4 regions of the Blastococcus sp. SYSU DS0539 genome follow, and region 4 is predicted to be linked to each of the others. Evidence: predicted binding sites of a transcription regulator. Region 4 holds the regulator's gene; each other region holds the start of a gene.
The links. Region 4 encodes LexA, which represses DNA repair genes until DNA is damaged. Its sites were predicted from a motif close to TCGAACANNTGTTCGA; they were not measured.

Region 1 (4,904 bases), on a different contig from region 4:
GGAGGCCCGGGCGACGTTGGCGAGGAAGTGGCCCTTCGCGTCGGTGACCTCGTAGGTGCGGCCGCTCTCCGAACGGGGGAAGGCGCCGTTCACGTACAGCTTGTAGGTCTTGCGCACGGCGAGGCGGTCGTTGCCGATCACTGGTCAGCACCCTTCAGGTACGCGGCGAGACCGTGCCGGCCGCCCTCACGGCCGTAGCCGGACTGCTTGTAGCCGCCGAACGGCGACGTCGGGTCGAACTTGTTGAAGGTGTTGGCCCAGACGACGCCGGCGCGCAGCTGGTCGGCGATCTTCAGGATCCGCGACCCCTTCTCGCTCCAGATGCCGGCCGACAGCCCGTAGGTGGTGTTGTTCGCCTTGGCGACGGCCTCGTCGGGGGTGCGGAAGGTGAGCACGGACAGCACGGGACCGAACACCTCGTCGCGGGCGATCCGGTGCGCGGGGGAGACGTCGGTGAAGACCGTCGGCGGGAACCAGTAGCCGCGGTCGGGCAGGTCGCAGGCCGGCTGCCAGCGTTGCGCGCCCTCGGCCTCGCCGATGTCGGACAGCTCCCGGATCCGGGCGAGCTGCTCGGCCGAGTTGATCGCGCCGATGTCGGTGTTCTTGTCCAGCGGGTCGCCGACGCGCAGCGTGCCGATCCGCCGCTGGAGGCTCGCGATGACCTCGTCGTGGATCGACTCCTGGACCAGCAGCCGGGAGCCGGCGCAGCAGACGTGCCCCTGGTTGAAGAAGATCCCCTGGACGATCCCCTCCACGGCCTGGTCGATCGGGGCGTCGTCGAAGACGATGTTCGCCGCCTTGCCGCCGAGCTCCAGGGTCAGCTTCTTGCGGGTGCCGGCGACGGCGCGGGCGATCGAGCGGCCGACGTCGGTGGAGCCGGTGAACGCCACCTTGTCGACGTCGTCGTGCTCGACGACCGCCCGGCCGGTCTCCCCGGCGCCGGTGACGATGTTGACCACGCCGGGCGGCAGGTCGGCCTGCCGGCAGATCTCGGCGAACAGCAGCGCGGTCAGCGGCGTCGTCTCGGCCGGCTTGAGGACGACGGTGTTGCCGGTGGCCAGCGCGGGGGCGACCTTCCACGCCAGCATCAGCAGCGGGAAGTTCCAGGGGATGACCTGGCCGGCCACGCCGAGCGGGCGGGGGTCCGGCCCGAGGCCCGCGTGCTCCAGCTTGTCGGCCCAGCCCGCGTGGTAGAAGAAGTGCGCCGCGGCCAGGGGGACGTCGACGTCCCGCGATTCCCGGATCGGCTTGCCGTTGTCCAGCGACTCCAGGACGGCGAACTCGCGGGCCCGCTCCTGCAGCAGCCGGGCGATGCGGAACAGGTACTTGCCGCGGTCGGCGGGGCGCATCGGCCCCCAGGTCTTCTCGAACGCCTTCCGGGCGGCGCGCACCGCGCGGTCGACGTCGGCGGCGGTGCCGGTGGCGACCTCGCTGAGCACCTCCTCGGTGGCCGGGTTCACCGTCTTGAAGGGATCGCCGGAGCCGTCGACGAACTCGCCGTCGACGAACAGGCCGTACGACGGGGCGATGGTGACGATCGACCGCGACTCGGGGGCGGGGGCGTACTCGAAGGTGCTGGTCATCGTGCTCAGTCCACCGTGACGTAGTCGGGGCCGGAGTAGTGGCCGGTGCGCAGCTTCTGCCGCTGCAGGAGGAGGTCGTTGAGCAGGCTGGAGGCGCCGAAGCGGAACCAGTCGGCGTCCAGCCAGTCGGGGCCGACGGTCTCGTTGATCAGCACCAGGTGCTTGATCGCGTCCTTCGTGGTGCGGATGCCGCCGGCCGGCTTGAAGCCCACCTGGCGGCCGGTCGCGGCGCGGAAGTCGCGGACGGCCTCCAGCATCACCAGGCCGACCGGGAGGGTGGCGGCCGGGCTGACCTTGCCGGTCGAGGTCTTGATGAAGTCGCCGCCGGCGAGCATCGCGATCCAGCTGGCCCGGCGCACGTTGTCGAGGGTGACCAGTTCCCCGGTCTCGAGGATCACCTTGAGGTGCGCGTCCCCGCACGCCTCCTTCACCGCGACGATCTCCTCGTAGACGTCGAGGTAGCGGCCGGCGAGGAAGGCGCCGCGGTCGATGACCATGTCGATCTCGTCGGCGCCGTTGGCCACGGCGTCCTGCACGTCGGCGAGCTTCACCGCGCGGCTGGCGCGGCCGCTGGGGAAGGCGGTCGCGACGGCCGCCACGTGGATGCCGCTGTCGCCGAGGGCTTCCCGGGCCACGCCGGCGAGGTCGCCGTAGACGCACACCGCCGCGACCTTCGGCGTCGTCGGGTCGGAGGGGTCGGGCTGCTTGGCCTTGGCGGCCAGGCTGCGCACCTTGCCCGGGGTGTCGGCGCCCTCGAGGGTCGTGAGGTCGACCATCGAGATGGCGGTGTCGATGGCCCAGGCCTTCGACGTCGTCTTGATCGAGCGGGTGCCGAGCTGGGCCACCCGCGCCTCGGCGCCGACCTGGTCCACGCCCGGCAGACCGTGCAGGAAGGCGCGGAACGCCGAGTCCGAGCGCGTGACGTCGTCGTAGGGAGGCGTCGGCGCGGCCAGCGCCCGGGCGTCGTCCGACAGCGCGCCGGGATCGAGCACGTGGGTCATGCCGAACATTCTCCCCTGCGGCGGTCCGGAGCCCGAACCTGCTCACCCGCCGGGGCGGTTCCCCGTTCCTGGCGCCTCGGTTCCCCGTCGCCGCCGGTCCGCCGTCGGTCCCGGTCCACGCCGACGTTGCCGCGGGAACGTCTCCCGCCTCCCACCCCCGGCCTCGTCCAGTGCCGGGTGCCCGGCGTCCGGCGACTGCCTCGGGGTCATGACGGGCTCGGTCGGACGTTTCCGCGGAAACGTTCGCCCGTCGGCGTCGGCCCGTCCGTCGTGCCCCTTCCGCGTCCGTCCTCCGCCTCGGGCAGGCGCGCTCGTTGCGACGCGTCCCGACGTTCCCGGGAGGCGTTCCCGCGGGAACGCCTCCACGCCGGCGGAAACTGTCACCCCCGGCCGCTAGCTTTCGAACACGCATTCGAAGGAGGCGGTCGTGGCCGAGAAGTCCCTGCCGGAACTGGCGCGCGAGATCACGTCCGGCGCCGTGCGACTGGCCGCCGCCACGGCGGCCTGGCTGCGGCTGGTCGCGGAGTTCGACCGGCGGGAGGGCTGGCACGCGGTCGGCATCGCCTCCTGCGCCCACTGGCTGGCCTGGCAGTGCGGGGCGTCCCCGGGCACCGCCCGCGAGCACGTCCGGGTCGCCCGAGCCCTGGACGGTCTGCCGCTGATCTCCGCGGCGTTCGCCGAGGGGCGGCTGTCCTACTCCAAGGTGCGGGCGCTCACCCGCATCGCGGAGCCCGACACCGAGCAGTCCCTGCTCCATCTGGCGCTGGAGGCGACGGCGTCGCAGACCGAGCGGCTGGTCCGCTCCTGGCGCCGGGCCGACCGGGTCGATCCGGGCACCCTCACGCTCAAGCGGCAGTTCCAGCACTGGTGGGACGACGACGGCATGCTGGTCGTGCGGATGCGCATGGACGCCGAGGAGGGCGCCCGGTTCCTGACGGCGGTCGACTCGATCGCCGAGCGTGAGGCCCGCCGCGACCGGGCCGCGGCCAAGCGCGCAGCGGTCGGCTCCCCGGCACGCGGGGAACCGGACGAGTCCGAGCAGGACGACGAGCGGGAAGCGATCGCCTGCGCCCGGGAGCGGACCGCGGCACGACGCTGCGCGGCGGTCGCCGAGCTGGCCGACGCGGCTCACCACGTCGGCCGGCGGCCGGGGGACCCGCCCCGGCGGGAGGTCGTCGTGCACGTCGACGCCGCGGTCGTGGCCGACGACGCCGCCGCCGGCCAGGCCTACCTGGAGGGCGGCCCGGCGCTCCACCCGTCCCAGGTCCGCCGGATGCTCTGCGAAGCAACGGTCGTCACCATGCTGGAGCACGACCGCGAGGTGCTCGGAGTCGGCCGCCGGCGCCGCCGGGCCACCCGAGCCCAGCGTCGCGCTCTGCTCCGTCGGGACGGCGGCTGCGCCCGGCCGGGCTGCACCGAGACGAGGATCGAACGGCTGCACGCCCACCACATGCGGCACTGGCTGTTCGGTGGCGGCACCGACGTGGACAACCTGGTGCTGCTCTGCGACGTCGACCACGGGCTGGTCCACGACCAGGATCTGGTCCTCACGCGGCGCGACGGCCGGCTGATCGCCGTGGCTGCGGACGGCCGGCGGGTGTGGGGCCCCGCGGACGCCGCCTTCGCGCACGGCCTCCCCGGCGTCGCCGGTGACGGCGCTGCTCCGGCACCGGATGCGTTCGTGGGCGTTCAGCCGATCGACGAGCTCGCCGCGCGTCGGCCGGCTCCCGTGGCACAGGCGTCGCGGCCGGCCGGCAGGGCGGCGGAGCCGGTACGGGAGGTCGCCGGGGAGCTGACCTCCCTGCTGTTCCCGGACGGGCCACCCGCACTGCCCGACGCGATGCACGTCAACGGTGAGCGCATGGACATGGCGTACGTCGTCGGCGTGCTCATGGGAAACCGCGATCTGCGGCGGCGCCTGGCAGCCGAGGCGCGGGGCAGCGTGCTCGTCGCCGCCTGACGGGTGAGCTGCGCACGGGCGGTGCCGGGCCGCACATCGGGCCCGGCCGCTACCGTGCTGCCCGTGCAGCTCACCGTCGTCGACCACCCGCTCGCCCGCGCCCGCCTGACCCGCATGCGGGACGAGCGCACGGACAACGCCATGTTCCGCGCCGCTCTGCGCGAACTCACGCAGATGCTCGTCTACGAGGCCACCCGTGACCTCGAGGTCGCCGAGGAGCGGATCACCACCCCGGTGACGACGACGACGGGCTACCGGCTGGCCGCACCGCCGCTGATCGTGCCCGTGCTCCGGGCGGGGCTGGGCATGGCCGACACCGCGCACGGGATGCTGCCGGAGTCGCAGATGGGCTTCGTCGGG
Region 2 (4,904 bases), on a different contig from region 4:
GGAGCCGCAACAGCAGATCCAGCTCGCTGATCCTCGGCGGATCGGCAGGCGGCATCGCCTTCGCCGCGACCGGCGGCTGCGCCGCCGCTAGCCGCGGCGACTCCCGGACAGGGGTTGGACGCGGTCTCGCCTTGGTCGCTCGCCGCTCTGCGGCGCGCCTCTGCGCACGGTTCACGACTGTGAACATACATTGCTTCGGGCGTGAACCTAAGTTGTCATACGCCAGGCACTCCACAGGCCTCTGACCTGCGATGGAGTAACTATTCGCAGTAGTACCAAGCGGCGCCTCCGGCGCCGTGTCCGTCCCCGACTCGGGCACGCGGCCGTCAAGGGCGCTTCGCGCCGCTACGCGGTGGCCTGCGGCCCCCCTTGACCGCCTGAGGCTGAGATCAGCGAAGCGGCACGACCGCACCCGGCAGTTGCGGGTCCGGGGGAAGAACGCCCCCGAACCCCCACCGCCAAGCGGTCGCCGGGCGTCACGCGTCAGGCTCGTAGCCGAGGTCCGCACGCATCGCCGCGATAAGCGCCTCGCGCTTCTCGTGCGCCAAGTAGCGCCAGTCTCGGAACTTGCTGAAGTCCGTGCAGATGTCGAGAAGATCCTCGCGGACGGCATCCATGGCCTCGGTTACAGCCTCGCTTCCGGACAACTGCGCGTCGTACGCCGTGCGGTCGAAGCCGTCGACGGCTCGCAGAATGGCCGCGATGCTGCTAGCGACGGACACCGTCTCTTCGGTCGAAGCGGCGGCTTGGATTGCCTCGTCTGAGATGGCGCCGCCTGATTCCGTCAGCCTGCGGATGATCGCGCCTCGGATCTTGAAAAGCACCTTGCCCTGATCGCCAATCTCGCGATTACACTCCGCGAGCGCTACAAGCACCCCCGCGAAGGTTTCACGCCTTTCGAGACGTCGCTCTCTTTCTGTTTCATGCCGTTGCCCGGCCATGAGTAGCGCCTGCTGCGTGCGCGCGTTCGTCTGGCTCGACAGCCAGGTGAACACGACGCCCGCGATCCCGACCGCTGCAGTAGCGGTCGGCGCCACCCACTCGTAGGCCACGGCGACATCTTGTCAGGGGGTGTATCCCGAATGTGACAGGTTCTCCAGCGACGTCTCGCCGCCGTCGATCCAGTGCACGAGATGGTGGACGTCGCACCAGTGGGCGGGGGCGTCGCAGCCGGTGAACACGCAGCCACCGTCGCGGGCCTCGACCGCGCGGCGCAGCTGCGGTGGCACGACGCGGTGGGTGCGGCCGTAGTCCAGCGGTTGCCCCTCGGGGCCGATCACGATGCGGGCGACGCTGCCGTCGCAGGCCGGCCAGCGGGCGCGGGCGGCGGAGATGGTGGCGCCGAACCCGAGCCGGGCGGCGGCCGGTCCGGTCGCCGGGTCGACCAGGTCGTCCAGATCGACGCGGACGACCACGTGCGGCTTGACCGTGCGCAGGATGGGCAGGCCGCCGGCGGCCAGGGCGTTGTCGCACAGCTGGACGAGGGCGTCGGCGGACTGCTGGGCGCGGGTGCGGGTGTCCCCGGCCGGGCGGGAGGCCTGCACGATCGACTCGACCGCGGCCTGCAGCTTCTCCCCGCCCACGGCGTCCAGTTCGCCGCGCAAGGACAGGGATCCGTCGGCATGCCGGACGAAGGTCAGCGACCGGCCCTCGGTGGGATCGGGCTCGGGACCGTCGGGGTCGAGCCGGGCCAGGTAGTGGTGCACCACTTGCCGCAGCTCGGCATACGGCCGGGACGCGGCCACCTGCGCGAGCGCGGCGTCGACCCCCGCGAGGTCGACGCCCTGCTCCGCGGCGGCGGCCAGGTTCGCCGGTGCGGCGACCGGGGCGATGACCACCACGGCCTCGGCGGTCAGCTCGCCCCGGTCGAACGCAGCCGCGACCGCCGGCAGCTCGGCCAGCACCCGGCCCGAACGCACCGCCCGTGAGGCCGCGCCGGCCGAGAAGCGGGCGTGGCCGCGCAGCCAGGCGGCCATCGAGGCCTTCCCGTCGTGCTCGGCGGCCTGGGTCACCTCACACTCCCGAACCGTGCGGGCCACCTGCGCGGCCAACCGGTTCTGCGCGGTCAGCAGACCGGTCAGCCGGTCCAGCAGCTGCGGGCCGATCCGGCCCGACAGGTCCTCGGCCGCGAGGTCGTCCAGCGCGGCCGACAACCGGGCCAGCGCCTCATCCCCGGAGGCCGAACAGATGTACGAAGGCTAGCCGGTCCGATCGACACCGACAACACGAAACCGCAGGTCAAGCACCTGTCCACAGATCCGCGAGAAGGCTTGACGCCGACCTCGCGTCTACGACACGGGCGGTGGTCGGCCGGGAACCGCCGACGCCCCGGCCCGCCGTCCACCGACCGGTGCACGCCAGGGCGGCGTCCGAAATCCGCCAGAGACCGTCGCCGGGCGCTGGCATGCTCGGTGCCATGAGGGAGTCCCTGGACCACGAGCGCTGCTACCGCGCCGTCGCCGGCCGGGACGCGCGCTTCGACGGCTGGTTCTTCACCGCGGTGCGCACGACCGGCATCTACTGCCGGCCGTCCTGCCCCGCGCGCACCCCGCTGGCCCGCAACGTCGCTTTCTTCTCCACCGCGGCCGCCGCCCAGGGCGCCGGCTACCGCGCCTGCCGCCGGTGCCGGCCGGACGCCGCGCCGGGGTCACCGCAATGGGACGTGCGCGCCGACGTCGTCGCCCGGGCCATGCGGTTGATCGCCGACGGGGAGATCGAGCGCTCCGGCGTTCCCGGGCTCGCCGCCCGCCTCGGCTACTCCGAGCGCCAGCTGCACCGGCTCGTCGTCGGCGAGCTGGGTGTGAGCCCCCTGGCGCTGGCCCGCGCCCAGCGAGCGCAGATCGCCCGCGTGCTCGTCGAGACCACCGACCTGCCCATGGCCGACGTCGCCTTCGCCGCCGGGTTCGCCAGCATCCGCCAGTTCAACGACACCGTGCGCGAGGTGTTCGCCGCGACCCCCGGCGAGCTGCGCCGCGGCCGGCGCGGCACGCACGGCGGTCCGCCCGGCTGGCTCACGCTCCGGCTGGCCGCCCGCGCGCCGTACGCGGCCGAGGAGGTGCTGCTCTTCCTGGGTGCGCACGCCGTCCCGGGGCTGGAGGAGTGGGACGGGACGACGTTCTCGCGGGTCCTGGACCTACCGCACGGGCCGGCGGTGGTCCGGCTCTCCCCCGCGGCCGACGGCGCGGCGGCGGTCAGCGCCCGGCTGCGGCTCACCGAGCTGCGCGACCTCGGCGCCGCGGTCAGCCGCTGCCGCCGGATGCTGGATCTCGACGCCGACCCCGCCGCCGTCGACGACGTACTGGCCGCCGACCCGGCGCTCGCCCCGCTGGTCGCCGCCGCCCCGGGACGCCGGGTGCCCGCCTCCCCCGACGCCGACGAGCTGGCCGTCCGCGCCGTGCTCGGCCAGCAGGTGTCGGTCGCCGGCGCCCGCACCCTCACCGCCCGCCTGGTCACGGCGGCCGGCACCCCGCTGGCCGAGCCGATCGGCACCCTCACCCACGCCTTTCCGCGGCCGGAGGCGCTGGCCGACGCCGAACTCGGTGCCGTCGGGCTGACCGGTGCGCGCCGGCGCACCGTCTCCGCCCTGGCCACCGCGGTGGCCGACGGCTCGATCGTCCTCGGGCCCGGCGCGGAGCGGGCCGACGCCGAGCGCGGGCTGCGCGCCGTCCCCGGCATCGGTCCGTGGACGGCGGCCCTCGTGGGCCTGCGCGGGCTGGCCGATCCCGACGTCTGGCTCCCCGGCGACCTCGCCCTCCGGAAGTCCCTCGCCGCGCTGGGCAGCAACGACGCCGACGCCGCCACCCACTGGCGGCCGTGGCGCTCCTACGCCGTCCTGCACCTGTGGGCGCTGGCCGTGCCGTCCCTCTTCACCCGCCCCAGCCCACCCGCACCCGCCCTCCCGAGGAGCGCCTGATGACCGGTTCCGTCCGCCACGCCACCGTCGCCACCCCGCCCGGCCCGTTCACGGCGGTCGTCACGACCGACGGGGACGGCCGGGAGCTCGTGCTCGCCAGCGGCTGGACCGCCGACGTCGCCGACCTGCTCGCCGTGGTGCACCCGTCCCTGCGGCCGGACACCTCCTCACCGGTCGCCCGGGTCCCCATCCTCGACACCGTGGACGCCTTCGTCGCAGGGGACGTCACCGCCATCGACGACGTCGCCGTCCGGCAGCGGTCCGGGCCGTTCCTGCAGGAGGCGTGGGAGGTCCTGCGCACCGTCCCCGCCGGCCGACCCGACACCTACGCCGGCTTCGCCGCCCGGTGCGGCCGTCCCGCCGCGGTGCGCGCCGCGGCGAACGCCTGCGCCCGCAACGCCACCGCCCTCTTCGTGCCCTGCCACCGGGTGCTCGGATCCGACGGCGGGCTGGGCGGCTTCCGCTGGGGGACGCCGGTGAAGCGCTGGCTGCTCGACCACGAGGCCGCCTCCGCGGGCGTCCCCGCCGGCTGACCGCGGCGCGCCCACCCCCGTTGCCCGGGAACTGTCGGACCCGTCCGGCAGGGTCCCCGCCATGGACGCCGCTTCCCTGCTCCTCGGGCTCCTCCTCGGTGCGCTGCTGGCCACTGCCGTCACCCTCGGCGTGGTCACGTTGCTGGCCCGCCGCCGCCCCGAGGACACCGGCCTGGAGCCGGTGCACGAGTCCCTGGACCACCTGCACCGGCTGCTGGCCGGCATGGAGCGGGCCCGCGCCACCGCCCACGGGGAGCTGCGCGAGCAGATGGGCACCGTCGGCCAGGCGTCGGCGCAGCTGAAGCACGAGACCGCCGCGCTGGTCACCGCACTGCGCACCCCGCACGTCCGCGGTCGCTGGGGCGAGGTGCAGCTGCGCCGCGTCGTCGAGGTGGCCGGGCTGCTCGAGCACTGCGACTTCGTCGAGCAGCCGGCCGGCACCAACGACGAGGGCGCGG
Region 3 (4,904 bases), on a different contig from region 4:
ACGGCGGGGCGTCGGTGAGCGCGCGCACGACCAGGCCGAAGCCGTTGCCGAGCGGCGGTGCGGCCTCGGCGAGCACCGGGGGTGCGGCGTCGCCGGCCAGCTCGCGGGTCATCCCGATGTGGCACGCGGCCACCACCGACGGTGCCCGGACGACCCGGCCGGACCGGGTCTCGACGCCGGCGATCCGGCCGTCCTCCACCAGCAGCCGTGCGGCGCCGTCGCCGAGCACGACCCGGCCGCCGTCGGACTCCAGCCGCCGGCGCAGCGCCTCCGTCAGCCCACCGGAGCCGCCGACCGGGTGGCCGGGCGGGACGTCGTGCAGCAGCGCGACCCAGCCGACCATCGCCGCGGTGCCGGGCTCGGACATCGGGGGGCCGGACTGCGCGCCGAACCAGGCCAGCGCCGCCTTGAGCCGCTCGCTGGTGAACCACTTGTCCAGCAGCGCGTCGCCCGAGCCGAGGAAGTCCACGGCCAGCTCGCCGCCCGGGGTGCGCGGCCGGCCCTCGGCGGGCGCGCCGAGCGGCCAGAACGAGCGGAGCAGCCCCCCGGCGGACGGTGCGCGGCCGAAGGAGGCGACCACGGCGCGGCTGCGCGGGCCCCAGATCCCGACGAACCGCCGGTAGGCGGCGGCGTCGGCCGGACCGCAGGCGGCCTCGATCGAGGCGCAGGTGGCGTCCAGGTCGACGGAGAAGACCAGCGGCCGGCCGTCGGGGCCGGGGTCGCCGGGCGCGGGCGCCGGTGCGAAGCCCCACGGGTCGCAGTCGATGTAGCGGAGCCCGTGCGCCGCCAGGTCCAGCTCCTCGACGATGCCGCTGTGCCGGACGATGACGTGGGCGCTGGAGCCGCGGTCGACGCGCACGCCGGGCCAGCGCTCGACGGTGGACACCGCGCCGCCGAGGACGTCGTCGGACTCGACGACCTCCACCCGGAGGCCCTCCCGGGCCAGGTAGCAGGCGGCGACCAGGCCGTTGTGGCCGGAGCCGACGACGACGACGTCCACGGGGGCGGGGGAAGCGGTCACGCCCGGGAGTTCGGCGCGGAGGGGCCGGGTGGATGCAGCGGCAGCCGCGCGCCGAGGATGGCGAAGGGCCGGGAGTCGCCGGGGAAGTGGTAGCCGCGGGCGAGGTCGACGAAGCCGTCGGCGCGGTACAGCCGGAAGGCCTTGGTGTCGGCGTCGGGCGTGGAGAGCAGGGCGACCGGGTGCGGCAGGCCCTCGACCAGCGCGTGCAGCAGCTGCCGGCCCAGCCCCTGGCTCTGCGCGTCGGGGTGGACGTGCAGCTCGCAGACCTCGAAGGCGCCGGGCAGCCACTTCTTGGCCGTCCGGCGGTCGAGCGCGGCGCGCACCTGGTCGTGCCACCACTGGCCGGGCGCGATGAGGTAGCCGTACCCGAAGCCGACCAGCCGCTCGCCCTCCGGGCTCTGTGCGAAGGCGCCCACGGCGCGGAAACCGGGCCGCTCGGTGTGCTGGATCGCGTAGCCGTACCGCCCGGCGACGACGCCGGAGTCGTAGCCCATCGCCAGGCCGTAGATGGTGAGCACCTCGTGCATGTGCTCCCGCATCCACGGCGGGGGCAGCTCGACGATGCGGGTGGCGGGCCGGGTGCCCGTCACGGGGCGACCGCCTGCGGGGCTGCGGTGGCGGTGGTGGTGGCGGCGTCGCGCGGGCCCTCGCCCACCTCGGCCGCGGTGCCGGCGGTGAGGCGGAGCAGCTCGTCGTAGGTGGTCGGGAAGACCGCCGTCGGGGAGCCGGCCGCGGCCCACACCTGCTCGTACCGGGCGAGCTCCACGTCGACCAGCGTGCCGAGCGGCTCGGGGTGGCCGACCGGGGCGACGCCGCCGATGGGCTGGCCGGTGTGCCGGCGGACGGCGTCGGCGGGGGCCGGCGCCACCGAGCCGACGCCGAGCAGCGCCGCGACCTGGGCGACGTCGACGCGGTGCGCGCCGCTGGGGAGGACCAGCAGCGGGGAGCCGTCGGCGAGGAAGACCAGGCTGTTCACGATCGCGCCGACCGGGACGCCGAGCGCGGCGGCGGCCGCGGGCGCCGTGCGGACCTCCTCGGGGAGGACGCGGACCGCACCGGCGGCACCGGCCTCGGCGAGGGTGCGGGCGACGGCGTCCACCCGGGGGTTCGGGGGTCGGCTCATGCGTCGATCCTGCCACCGTCCCGGGGGTCCCCGCCCGGCGCGCCCCGGGCCCGCGGAGGCGGTGCGGTGCCGGCGCCGGCACACGGCGCGGCGCGGCTTGACGAGGGCGGGGCGCTCGGGTCTACTGGACGAGCGTTCGAACGCCTGTTCGAACGACGTCCGACCCGCTCTCCCGACCTTCCCCGTCGGTGGGGGCACCGGGGCGGCGTGCGCGCGGGGTGAGGCGTGGGGAGTCGGGGATGAGCCGGGTGCTGGGTGAGGTCGTCGGTCGGGCCGGCGAAGAGGTGCAGGTGGAACGCGGCCCGCTGGGCCCGGTGCAGTTCTGGCGCGGGCAGTCCCGGTACGTCGTGGGCGAGCTGCTCGACTCCTGGGTCGAGACCGCACCGTGGTGGCTGCGGGACGCCGGGGCGGGCGGCGCGTCCGACGACCTGGTGGCGCCGCGGGAGGTCTGGCGGGTCGAGGCGGTCCGGGCCGGGCGCTCGCGGATGAGCTTCGCCGGGGTCTACGACCTGTCGTGGGACGCGTCCGGCAACCGCTGGTGGCTCGTGCGGGTGCACGACTGATGGGCGCCGCACGGGCCGTGCCGGCCGAGCAGCTGCCGCTTCCCCCCGCGCTGCCCACCGCCGCCACGGCGCTGCTGGGCCAGGCGCACCGGGGGCTGGCCGCGGCCGCCGCGGCCGCCGACCAGCGGGAGCGGTACGCCACCGCCCACCTCGCCGCGCTCCGCGCCGCCGCCGCGGTGCTCGCCGCGCGCACCCGGCCGGAGGGCGGGCGCCGCCGGCCGCGCAGCGCCTGGGTGCTGCTCGGGCAGGTGGCGCCGGAGCTGGGGGAGTGGGCCACCTTCTTCGCCGCCGGGGCGGGCAAGCGCGCCGCCGCCGAGGCGGGGCTGTCCCGAGCGGTCACCGAGCGGGAGGCCGACGACCTGGTGCGCGACGTCCGCGCCTTCCTCGGCGTGGTCGAGACCGTGCTCGGCAGCACGCCGCCGCCGGAGCCGCCCCGCTACCCGCGGCCGCACGTGGTCGGCGGGTCCTCGTCCCGGTCCGCCGGGCCATGGCGGTGAGCGACCCCTTCGTCCACCTGCACGTCGCCTCCGGCTACTCCATGCGGTACGGGGCCAACCACCCCGCCGACCTGGTGGCCCGCGCCGCCGAGCACGGCATGCCGGCCCTGGCCCTGACCGACCGGGACGGTCTCTACGGCGCGGTGAAGTTCGCGCTGGCCTGCCGGTCGGCCGGGGTGCGGCCGATCTTCGGCGTCGACCTCGCGGTGGCGCCGTCGCTGGGCACCAGCGTGCCCCCGGCGCTCGCGCACGTGCTGGGCGAGGACCCGGCCGCGGCGCGCCCGCCGCGCTCGCGGTCCGCGACCTCGCCTCGCCGGGCCCCGGCCCGCGGTGGGGCGAGCGTCGACCCGCGGCTGCCCCGGGTCACCTTCCTGGCGCGGAACGGCGCCGGCTGGCGGTCGCTGTGCCGGCTCACCAGCGCCACCCACCTGCGGGGCAGCCGCGGCGAGCCGGTGAGCTCGCTGGCGATCGCCGCCGAGCACGCGACCGGGCTGGTCCCGCTGCTCGGCCCCGACTCCCCGGTGGGGCGGGCGCTGCTCGCCGGCCGGGCCGATCTGGCCGCCGACCAGCTGGACGCCTGGCGCGCGGTCTTCGGGCCCGGGCTGGCGCTCGAGCTGGTGCACCACCGCGGACGGGGTGACCGCTCCCGGGCCCAGGCGATGCTGCGGTTCGCCACCGAGCAGGGCGTGCCGGTGGTGCTCAGCAACGCCGTCCGCTACGTCGACGCCCTGGACGCACCGACCGCCGACGTGCTGGACGCCGCCCGGCGGCTGGTCCCGCTGGGTGCCCGGCACGTCGACCGCACCACGGCGGAGGGCTACCTGAAGTCGGGCAAGGAGATGGCCGAGGTCGCCGAGGACGTCGTCGGCCCCGACCGGGACGCCGCCCTGCGGCTGCTCGAGCGCACCGCCCGGCTGGCCGAGCAGTGCGCCGTCGACATCGTCACCGACCTGGGCATCGGCAGCGTCCGGTACCCCGAGCTCGACGTCGTCACCGCGCCGGCCGAGCGGGGCATGGGCCCGGCGCAGGTGCTGCGCGCCCGGTGCGAGGCCGGGCTGGGCCGGCGGGGCATGGCGCCCACGGCCCGGGTCCGCCAGCGGCTGGAGGAGGAGCTCGGGGTCATCGACTCCCTCGGCTACCCCTCCTACTTCCTCACCGTGGCCGACGTGGTCGACCTCATCAAGAGCTTGAGGGTTCGGGCGGCCGCGCGCGGCTCGGGTGCCGGCAGCCTGGTCACCTACCTGCTGGGCATCTCCGACGTCGACCCGCTGCGCTACGGGCTGCTGATGGAGCGGTTCCTCTCGCCGCTGCGCCACCAGCTGCCCGACATCGACATCGACGTGGAGTCCGCCCGCCGGATGGAGGTCTACGACGCGGTCATCGACCGCTTCGGCGCCGACCGGGTCAGCTGCATCTCGATGATGGACACCTACCGGGTGCGGCACGCGATCCGCGACGTCGGCGCCGCGCTCGGGCTGCCGCAGGCGGAGGTCGACGCCGTCGCCAAGGCGTTCCCGCACATCCGGGCCAACCAGGTGCACGCGGCGCTGCGCGACCTGCCGGAGCTGCGGGCCAGCCGGATGGGCTCCCGGCGATCCGGTGGCAGCGGCGATCTGGACCTGCTGTTCGACCTCGTCGCCCGGCTCGACGGGCTGCCGCGGCACATCGCGCTGCACCCGTGCGGGGTGCTGCTCTCCGAC
Region 4 (4,904 bases):
CTCTGGGGTGGGACAACTTCACCCTCACGGGAAACTACGAGGAGGTCTTCGGCCGGCCGCTGATCGCGGCCGCGATGGGCAACAGCTTCATCCTGGCCCTCGGGGGGACGGTGCTGGCCCTCGCCGTCGCGCTCCTCGCCTCGTGGCTGGTGCACCGCACCAAGGCGCGGAGCAACGCCGTGATCGTGGGAGCCATGGCGGCGCCGCTGGCCTTCCCCGGCGCGGTGCTCGGCATCGGCCTGATCATCGCCTACGCCGGGCAGCCCTTCGGGCTGGGCGGGACGCTGACCATCCTGCTGATCGCCTACGCGGGGAGCGCGCTGCCGCTGACCTTCGCCTACGTCCACGCCGGGATGGGACAGATCGGTGCGGAGGTGGAGGAGGCATCCCGGAGCCTCGGTGCGTCCTGGGCGCGTACGTGGCGGCGGATCACGGTGCCGCTGCTCCGCCCCTCGCTGCTCGCCGCGGGCATGCTCAATTTCGTCCTGCTCTTCCGGGAGCTGGAGATGTCGGTGTTCCTCTACACCGGCGCGAATCCCACCGTGTCAACGGTGCTGTACAGCCTGGCCAGTGAGTCGCTCTACCAGCGGGTGGGGGCGCTCTCCGTGGTGGTCCTGCTCATCAACATCGTGGTGACCGTGTTCGCCATGCGGCTGCTCGACCGTCGACCCGGCCAGTCCACCCGGCGGTCCCGCCGGTCCCCGTCCGTCGCACTCAACACACCACCGGAGGAAGCAGCATGACCGAGATGAAGACAGACGTCGGCAGCGGCGTCCACCTGCGCTACGAGACCCCGCACATCGCCGTCCTCACCCTGGACAGCCCCCCGTCGAACACCTTCGGCTGGGAGAGCCGGCGTTCGTTCATGAGGGCGCTCGACATCCTGGACGCCGACGAGAACGTCCGGTGCCTGGTGATCACCGGTGAGGGCCGGGCTTTCACCGCGGGAGCGCACCTGGGCGAGGAGCAGTCCATCAGCGACGAGCGGCTCAAGGACTACCTCGCCGAGTTCAGCCGGGTGCTCAACGGCGTGCAGAACTTCCGCGCACCCGTCGTCGCCGCGATCAACGGAGCAACCATCGGCGGTGGCCTGGAGTTCGCCCTGTGCTGCGACATCCGGATTGCCTCTACCGATGCCTTCTTCGTCGCGGCGGGTGTAAATGTCGGCCTCATCGTCAGCTTCTGGCGGTTGCCCCGGGTCATCGGCCTGGGCCCGGCCAAGGAGATCCTGCTCACCGGTGCCCGGTACACCGCCGAGCAGGCCCTCAACTGGGGTCTGGTCACCGAGGTCCACGAGCCGGCGGACCTGATGCCCGCGGCCCTGGCGAAGGCGCAGCGGATCGCGACCCGTGCACCGCTGTCGGTCGAGGTCACGAAGGAGGCTGTGAACGGGGCCTTCGAGATGGACTTCCGCGAGGGGCAGGCGCTGCAGACCAAGCGGTTCCTGGAGATGTTCCGGACCGAGGACCACCAGGAAGCGCTGCGGGCGTTCTTCGAGAAGCGCGACGGCGACTACCGGCGCCGCTGACCGAGGCCCGGACGACCACGGCGGGCCCGTCCTCTTCGGAGGACCGGCCCGCCGTGATCATCGCGTTGTCAGACCCGGCGCAGCACCGAGACGACCCGGCCGAGGATCGTGGCCTCGTCGCCGGGGATGGGCTCGTACGCGGGGTTGTGCGGCAGCAGCCACACGTGCCCGTCGCGGCGCTTGTAGGTCTTCACGGTCGCCTCGCCGTCGATCATCGCGGCCACGATCTCGCCGTTCTCGGCGGTCGGCTGCTGCCGGACGACGACCCAGTCGCCGTCGCAGATGGCCGCCTCGACCATCGAGTCACCGGCGACCTTGAGCATGAACACGGTGCCCTCGCCGACGAGTTCGCGGGGGAGCGGGAAGACGTCCTCCACCGCCTGCTCGGCGAGCACGGGACCACCGGCGGCGATCCGGCCGACGAGGGGGACGTAGGTGGGCGCGGAGGCCTGCTCGCCCTCGCGGACCACCGGGGGCTCGACGGCTGCGGCGCCGCGGCCGGCGTCGCCGGGCAGCCGGACGTCGAGCGCGCGCGGCCGGTTGGGGTCGCGGCGGAGCCAGCCCTTCTTCTGCAGGACCGACAGCTGGTGGGCGACCGAGGACGCCGACGACAGGCCGACCGCCTCGCCGATCTCGCGGACCGACGGCGGGTAACCGCGCCGGTCGATCGAGTCGCGGATGACCTCCAGCACCCGGCGCTGCCGCTGGGTCAGGCCGTCACCGTCGGCCGTCCGGTCCGGGAAGGTGCGGACCGACGCCGAGGCGTCGGCCGTGTCCGGGGCGGCGCCCCGGGTCCCGCGTCGGCCGCCGGACGTCCCGCTCGACTCCGTCACGTCTCCTCCTCGCCGGCTGCCCGCGCAGCTGGTCAGCCCTGGTCGTCGCAGCGACCGTAGCGCCGATCGCCGGCCAGTTCAAACAGGCGTTCGAAAGTTGCCGTGTCGCGCCGCTCGTGTCGGACCCATGGGGTAGACATCGGACAAGCGTTCGAATCGAACACACGTTCGGGCCGGGGTGGGTCCGGCCAGGTGAGGGGCGGGAGACGATGGGCAGCAATGCGGCGGTGTCGGTGCGCGGGGGGATGTCGGGCGCGGCGGAGGAGCGGGTTCGGGAGCGGCCGGTGCGGCACCTCCGCGTCCTCCCGCCTGCCCCGCGCGCCTACGCGGTCGTCGCCCCGCCCCGCGGTGGATCGGCGGAACCGGCGGCCCGGTCGGCCGTGGACCGGCGGGGTGCAGGAGCCCGTCGGGGTGCCGGGGAGTGGCCGGCCGAGCCTGGGCTGCCTCCGCTGCGGCTCACCGCGCGCGGCCGGCGGCTCGTGGTGGTCCTCGTGCTGCTGCTCGCCCTGGGCGTGGTCTCGCTGGCGGGTGCGGTGCTGGGGGGCGGCGGGGACGGGCTGGAGCTGATGGGCACCACGAGCGTCGTCGTCGAGCCGGGTGACACGCTGTGGTCCATCGCGAGCGCGGCGGCCGAGGGGCGGGACGTGCGGGAGGTCGTCGACGGCATCCAGGAGCTGAACGACGTGCGCGATTCGGCCATCGTGCCGGGGCAGCTGCTCCACCTGCCCTGATCCGCTCGCCGGCGCCTCCATCGCGGCGCCCCCGACGTGGCGTCCGCCACGGCGAGAGTTTCATAACCCGCCCCGACGACTTCGTCAACCCTCTGTGCTGGCACGTTCACGTTGCGTGCTGATCACCCGCTTACGGTCTGCCTGTGTCGAGTGTCATGGAGAACCGCGCCGCGGTGTTCGCCGGTCAGTCCCAGGCCGTCGAGGTCTACCAGGCGGGCGCCTGGTGGGCGGGTGAGCTGCTGGGCTGGCGGCATGACGACGCGGGGGCGTGCCAGGTGTGGGTGCGCGTCGTCGTCGGTGGGGTCGAGGAGACGGCGTGGACCGAGCTCTCCACCCTGCGGCTGCCCGAGCCGCACACCGCCACACCGGAGGTCGCCGTCGTGGCGGCGCCCCGCGTGACGCAGGACCCGGCTGTCGCTCAGGCGGTGTCCGCGCTGCACGGCGGTCGGCCCGCCGGCGCCGGCACGACCGCCAGCCTCCCGCTGGTCCGGGACCACCGCGAGCGGTCGAACCCGGCCCGCGGCGGTGGGCGTCGTCGTGCGCCCGAGGACAGCGACGTGCAGGCGGACCCGGCGGCGTCGGTCCCGGCGCCGCCGCCCGGGCGGCACCGTGCGCCCGCTCCCGAGGGCCTGGCCGGTCGCCACCGGGCAGCCGACACCGGCCTGATCCCGGTCGTTCCCGCGGAGAGCGGTGCCGACGTGCCGGCCGCCGCGCGGGACGACCACCCCCGGACCGTGGCGTGGTCGGTGCCGCCGGCCCGCAGTGTGCACCCGGTCGTGGCGGCGCCCGGGGGGCGCGGCTGGACCCCGCCCGCCGACATCGAGGCCGATCTGCTCACCCGGCCGATGCGGCTGAGCGACCAGATCCCGCACTCCCGCCGCCCGCGGGTCGACGCGCGCTGAGCGGCGCCTGACCGTGGCACGCCCCTCGTCGGCATCGGACGTCCGGAGGAGTCCGGCGTCGTGGTGCGTCGGGAGCCCCGTCCGCGGCCTGCCGGCCGGGCCGGCGGGCCGCGGCCCGGGGTGCCGTCCGCGCGTCGGCCCGGCGTGTCGTGTGACTGGTGGGGTCCGGTGTTCCGCGTGCGCACGGCAGTGTCGGGGCGGAACACGCCGAGGGAACGATCACTTGCACATCTTGGGTGGGCCGTCCTAGGGTTCCCCTACATCTAGTAGTTACAGAGCTGTAAGCCCGTCCACAGGCTGGTCCCTAGGTTCTCCCCGGCGCATCCACCGGATGTCCCCAGGAGGGTCCACAGCCGGCCGGTGGCGGGTCGCAGAGGGAAGGGGGTGAACCACCGTGCGCTGCCCGTTCTGCCACAACGCCGACAGCCGGGTGATCGACTCGCGCGAGGCCGACGAGGGCGCCACCACCCGGCGTCGCCGGTCCTGCCCCGCGTGCGGGCGGCGGTTCACCACCGTCGAGGAGGCGGTGCTCGCCGTCGTCAAGCGCAACGGCGTCAGCGAGCCCTTCAACCGCACCAAGGTGGTCGCCGGCGTCCGGCGGGCCTGCCAAGGCCGCCCGGTCGACGAGGACCAGCTCAAGCTCCTCGCGCAGCAGGTGGAGGACGCCATCCGCGCCAGCGGCGCGGCAGAGGTGCCGAGCAACGAGGTCGGCCTGGCCATCCTCGGTCCGCTGCGCGAGCTCGACGAGGTCGCCTACCTCCGGTTCGCCAGCGTCTACCGCTCATTCACCTCGGTGGCCGACTTCGAGCGCGAGATCGCCGAGCTCAGGGCCCGCCAATCCGCCTCGCCGACCGACGAGCCCGCCCCACCCACGCCCCGCGCATCCGTCCCGTCCGGCACCGTCGCCGGC

Region 1: the regulator LexA is predicted to act here: its motif matches at 2,985-3,000, upstream of ACI790_RS14215 (DUF222 domain-containing protein).
Region 2: the regulator LexA is predicted to act here: its motif matches at 2,180-2,195, upstream of ACI790_RS02620 (DUF222 domain-containing protein).
Region 3: the regulator LexA is predicted to act here: its motif matches at 2,281-2,296, upstream of ACI790_RS12260 (DUF6504 family protein).

What each region holds. Positions count from the first base shown of each region.
Region 1 is NZ_JBJHAF010000011.1:15,187-20,090, forward strand. It holds gene ACI790_RS14200 (aldehyde dehydrogenase family protein) at 1-141, opposite strand, end outside; gene ACI790_RS14205 (aldehyde dehydrogenase family protein) at 138-1,583, opposite strand; gene deoC (deoxyribose-phosphate aldolase) at 1,589-2,584, opposite strand; gene ACI790_RS14215 (DUF222 domain-containing protein) at 3,012-4,544, shown strand; gene upp (uracil phosphoribosyltransferase) at 4,608-4,904, shown strand, end outside.
Region 2 is NZ_JBJHAF010000002.1:93,355-98,258, reverse strand. It holds gene ACI790_RS02630 (hypothetical protein) at 1-175, opposite strand, end outside; gene ACI790_RS02625 (hypothetical protein) at 477-1,052, opposite strand; gene ACI790_RS02620 (DUF222 domain-containing protein) at 1,065-2,153, opposite strand; gene ACI790_RS02615 (AlkA N-terminal domain-containing protein) at 2,417-3,913, shown strand; gene ACI790_RS02610 (methylated-DNA--[protein]-cysteine S-methyltransferase) at 3,913-4,446, shown strand; gene ACI790_RS02605 (DNA recombination protein RmuC) at 4,508-4,904, shown strand, end outside.
Region 3 is NZ_JBJHAF010000008.1:188,470-193,373, forward strand. It holds gene ACI790_RS12245 (phytoene desaturase family protein) at 1-1,021, opposite strand, end outside; gene ACI790_RS12250 (GNAT family N-acetyltransferase) at 1,018-1,611, opposite strand; gene ACI790_RS12255 (YbaK/EbsC family protein) at 1,608-2,144, opposite strand; gene ACI790_RS12260 (DUF6504 family protein) at 2,384-2,707, shown strand; gene ACI790_RS12265 (SAV_6107 family HEPN domain-containing protein) at 2,707-3,204, shown strand; gene ACI790_RS12270 (DNA polymerase III subunit alpha) at 3,195-4,904, shown strand, end outside.
Region 4 is NZ_JBJHAF010000001.1:47,606-52,509, forward strand. It holds gene ACI790_RS00225 (ABC transporter permease) at 1-743, shown strand, start outside; gene ACI790_RS00230 (enoyl-CoA hydratase/isomerase family protein) at 740-1,528, shown strand; gene lexA (transcriptional repressor LexA) at 1,597-2,361, opposite strand; gene ACI790_RS00240 (LysM peptidoglycan-binding domain-containing protein) at 2,853-3,092, shown strand; gene ACI790_RS00245 (hypothetical protein) at 3,236-3,994, shown strand; gene nrdR (transcriptional regulator NrdR) at 4,389-4,904, shown strand, end outside.